DNA from 2 places in the Actinosynnema sp. NPDC053489 genome. Region 1 is predicted to be linked to the other one. Evidence: predicted binding sites of a transcription regulator. Region 1 holds the regulator's gene; the other holds the start of a gene.
The links. The regulator HspR, encoded in region 1, represses chaperone genes until heat shock. The targets are predictions, from matches to a motif close to ANNTTGAGTNNNNNNNACTCAANNT.

Region 1 (2,196 bases):
CCGCATCCACGACGGCCGCAACGTGCGGTCCTCGCGCGGCAGGACGTAGGTCGACGGCAGCTGCGGCACCTCGTGCACCTCGCGGTACGTGGCGACGGGGTGGAACAGCCGCAACGTCCGCAGGCCTGCGCGCACGCCGGCCAGGTCGCAGTCGTGGAACAGGAAGTACGCGGCGACCACGGGGTCCGCGGTGGGCGGCTCGGTGAGGGCGCGCCACTCCGGGTTGAACATCTCGCCCGTGTCGACGGACAGCTCGTCGGCCAGGGACACCGGGCCGGGCACCACCGCGGCCACCCACACCAGGTGCGACGCGGCCACGGCCCGGGCGATGGCCGGCATCAGCAGGCCCGCGCCGGAGTGGCCCACCAGCACCGGGGCCAGCGCGTCGCCCGCTTGGGCGCGGGCGATCGCGGCGTAGTCGGTGGCGCGCAGCTCCGGCCGGTCGGTCGGCAGGTCCACGGCCACGGTCCGGTGGCCGCGGCCGCGGAGCAGGTCGGCCACCGGACGCCAGGAGGCCGGTGACTGGGTGGTGCCGTGCACGAAGACGAAGTCCACGTGGGTCCCCATCCGGGCGGCGGGCGGTGTGGTGGGTAAGCGTGAGTGTGGTGGGTGGGCGTGAGTGCGGTGGGTGGGTGTGGTGGGTGGCTGCGGGCGGGTGGGTAGGTGCGGGTGGGGTGGTGGTCGCGGGGTTCCTCGTTCTAACCGAGGTGTGGTAACGGCGTTTCCGTACATTGTCGCGACATGATCACCCCATCGGGCGACGCGGTGGGCGGCTCGGGGCCGGTCAGCGCTTCGGCTTCCAGACGACCAGGGCCGTCTCGTGCCGCACCGGCACCAGGTCGCGGCGGTAGGAGGCGTGCACCGACGCGGCGGCGTGCTCGGCGGCGGCCATCGCGTTGGACAGCTGCTCGGTCAGCTCCTGCACCTTCGCCCGCAGCGCGCCGACCTCGTTCTCCAGCTCGATGATCCGCTTGATGCCGGCGAGGTTGACGCCCTCCTCCTGCGACAGCCGCTGCACCTCCCGCAGCAGCACGATGTCGCGCATCGAGTACCGCCGCCCGCCGCCGGACGTGCGGCCCGGCGACACCAGGCCCAACCGGTCGTAGGCGCGGAGGGTCTGCGCGTGCAGACCGGACAGCTGGGCCGCCACGGAGATGACGAAGAACGGGGTGTCCTCGTCGGTGCCGGGCGGGAACGGGAAGCTCACACCGACCTCTTCTCCAACAGGGCGTTGAGCTCCGCGCGCGGGTCGTGCTTCGCCGTCACCGACGCGTAGTTCTCCAACGCCTCCCGGGCTGCGGCGTCCATGTTGTTGGGCACCGCGACGTTCAAGGTGATCAGCAGGTCGCCGACCTGGCCGTCGCGCCGGGCGATGCCCTTGCCCTTCGCCCGCAGCACGCGGCCGCTGGCCGTGCCCGCGGGCACCTTCAAGGTCACCTTGCCCTCGAGCGTCGGCACGGTCAACGTCGTGCCCAGCGCCAGCTCGGGGAAGGTCACCGGCACGGTCACGGTCAGGTCGTTGCCCGACCGGCCGAAGACGGGGTGCGGGTTGACGTGCACGCGCACGTACAGGTCGCCGGCTGGTCCGTTGTTGCGCCCCGGCTCGCCCTGGCCGGCCAGCCTGATGCGCTGGCCGTCGTCGACGCCCGCGGGGATGCGGATCGTCAGCGTCCTGGTCTTGGTGCTCACGCCGTCGCCGCCGCACTCGGGGCACGGGTCGTCCACGATGCGCCCGGTGCCGCGGCAGTCCGCGCACGGCTCGGAGAACGCGAACGCGCCCTGGCTGCGGGTCACCAGGCCGGCGCCGTCGCAGTTCGGGCAGGTCCGCGGCGACGTGCCGGGACGTGCGCCGGACCCGGCGCACGTGCCGCAGGTCGCGGGGCTGGACAGGCGCATGGGCACGGTCGCGCCCTTGACGGCCTCGGTGAAGTCGATGCGGACGTCGGTCTCGACGTCCTCGCCGCGGCGGGGCCTGGTCGCGGACGCGGACGTGCCGCCCCGGCGGTTGAACAGGCCGCCGAGCAGGTCGCCGAGGCCGCCCATGCCGCCGGGTTGCGCGCCGCCCTGGCGGCCGAACAGGTCGCCGACGTCGAACCCGCCGCCGCCCGTGCCGAAGCCGCCGGGGAACCCGCCGCCTCCGGCGAAGAGGCGGCGGGCCTCGTCGTACTGCTTGCGCTTGGCGCTGTCCGACAGCAC
Region 2 (2,196 bases), on a different contig from region 1:
TGCTGCTGACCGCGCGGGCGGGCGCGGAGGCCGCGGTCGAGGCGTTGCGCGGCGGCGCGGACGACTACGTGGTCAAGCCGTTCCACCCGGCGGAGCTGATCGCCCGCGCCAGGGTGCACCTGGAGCTGTCGAGCTTCCGCGAGGCGCTGCTGGCGGAGGGCGAGCGCGAGGTCGGCACCCTGCGCGAGGCGCTGGCCAGCCGCAGCACCACCAGCCAGGCCGTCGGCATCCTGATGGCGGTGCGCCGCTGCGACGCCGACGCCGCGTTCCGGCAGATCACCGCGCTGTCGCAGCGCCGCAACGTCAAGGCGCGCGACATCGCGGCCGGGATCGTCGCCCGCTTCGTGGCGGGCCTGCCCGACGCCTGAGGTCAGACCGGCCCGGGATCAGGCCGGAACGGTGGCGGGCACGCGCAGCACCGCGATGACGAACCGCTTGCGCAGCCGGAAGCCCAGCGACTCGTACAGCCGGATCGCGCCGGTGTTGGCCGCGGCGGCGTGCATGAGCGCCCGGTCGCCGCGGGCGTGGATGCCCGCCGTCACGGCCAGCACCAGCCGGGTGCCCAAACCCCGCCCCCGGTGCGCGGGGTCGGTGCACACGGCGCTGATCTCCGTCCAGCCGGGCGGGTGGAGGCGTTCACCGGCCATCGCGACGAGCGCGCCCCCGCGGCGGATGCCGAGGTAGGTGCCCATCTCGACGGTCCGGGGGCGGAACGGCCCGGGCCGGGTGCGCTCCACGAGGTCCAGCATCTCCGGCACGTCCGCCGCGCCGAGGCGGACGGCCTCGACGTCCTCGACCCCCCGCACGCCGTCCTGCACCAGCTGCACGGCGTCGAGGCGGTCGACGACCTCCCAGTCGGCGGGTGGCGCGTGCGGGGTGGTGATCGGCACGATCCCGCCCGGCCCCGCCAGCGCCGCGACGTCGGACCACACGTCGGCGTCGGGCCGGTCGGGCAGCGCGACGAACGTCGACACGTCCGGGTGGTAGCGCAGCACCTGCCCGTGCCGTTCGGCGAAGCGGGCGTGCGGTCCGGTGAGCGAGGCCAGGGCCGGGTTGTCCAAGGGCGAAGACATGCGCGGCGGCTCCCCCAGTCGTTCGTGATCCACCGAATGATGCGGGCCCCCGGGACGACGTGTCCACCGCGCGGTCGCCGTCCCGGCAGGTGGAACCTCCGCTGTGACCGGCGACACAGCCGTATTCCACTTGACCACCAGTTTGAGTCGCATAGACTCAAACTATGTTCACCAGGGACGAAGCGCTCGACCGAGTCGAACGGGCAGGCTCGGCCGCCGACCTGTTCGGCCCGTTCGACCCCGACCCGGACCGCCGCAAGGAGGCCCAGCGGCTCTACCGCGGCCTCGCCGCCGTGCTGCACCCCGACCGCGTCGGACCCGACGACACCAGGGCGCACGCCGCCTCGGCCCAGCTGACCCGGCTGCACCACGACTGGCAGCACGGCGCCCGCGTCGAGCTGCGCACGGACCGCGCCACCTACCGGCTCACCGACCGCCACGCCGTCGGCAGCGTCGCCAACCTCTACCTCACCGACGGCGCGCACGTGGTCAAGGTCGTGCGCAACCCCGCCCTCAACCCCCTGCTCCACGCCGAGCAGGACGCCCTGCGCCGCCTCGCCCGCTTCACCGACCGGCACCCCTGGCTGCGCCCCTACTACCCGCGCCTGGTCGACGCCCCCGGCGAGGTGGCCCGCGGCTCACGCGCCTTCACCGTCCTGGAGCCGCTGGTCGACGGGTTCGTCACCCTCGCCGACGTGCGCCGGGCGTTCCCCCGCGGGCTCGACGGCCGCGACTACGCCTGGATGCACCGCAGGCTCCTGCGCGCCGTCGCCGGAGCCCACCGCACCGGCCTCGTGCACGGCGCGATCACCCCCGACAACGTGCTGGTGCACCCCGCGCAGCACGGCATCGTGCTGGTCGGCTGGAGCTTCGCCGTGACCACCGGCGAACGCCCCCTCGCCACCGACCGGACGATCTCCTACCCACCCGAGGTCCGCGCCGGCGGACCCGTCACCGCGGCCACCGACGTCCACATGGCGCACGCGCTGATGCTGGACCTCCTCGCCGACGACGAGACGGCGCAGCGCGGGTTCGCCCGCGGCTGCGCGCAGGACGACCCGGACCGGCGACCGGACGCCGTCGACCTGCTCACCGAGTACGACGACCTCCTCGAAGACCTCTA

Region 2: ACIGNX_RS27965 (adenylate cyclase) is a predicted target of HspR. The motif match lies at 1,213-1,237, and genes of this name have one in related genera.

Annotation. Positions count from the first base shown of each region.
Region 1 is NZ_JBITXT010000003.1:3,060-5,255, reverse strand. Features, by position in the region: gene ACIGNX_RS06535 (alpha/beta fold hydrolase) at 1-555, opposite strand, end outside; gene ACIGNX_RS06530 (heat shock protein transcriptional repressor HspR) at 785-1,207, opposite strand; gene dnaJ (molecular chaperone DnaJ) at 1,204-2,196, opposite strand, start outside.
Region 2 is NZ_JBITXT010000014.1:102,645-104,840, reverse strand. Features, by position in the region: gene ACIGNX_RS27975 (ATP-binding protein) at 1-368, shown strand, start outside; gene ACIGNX_RS27970 (GNAT family N-acetyltransferase) at 387-1,073, opposite strand; gene ACIGNX_RS27965 (adenylate cyclase) at 1,238-2,196, shown strand, end outside.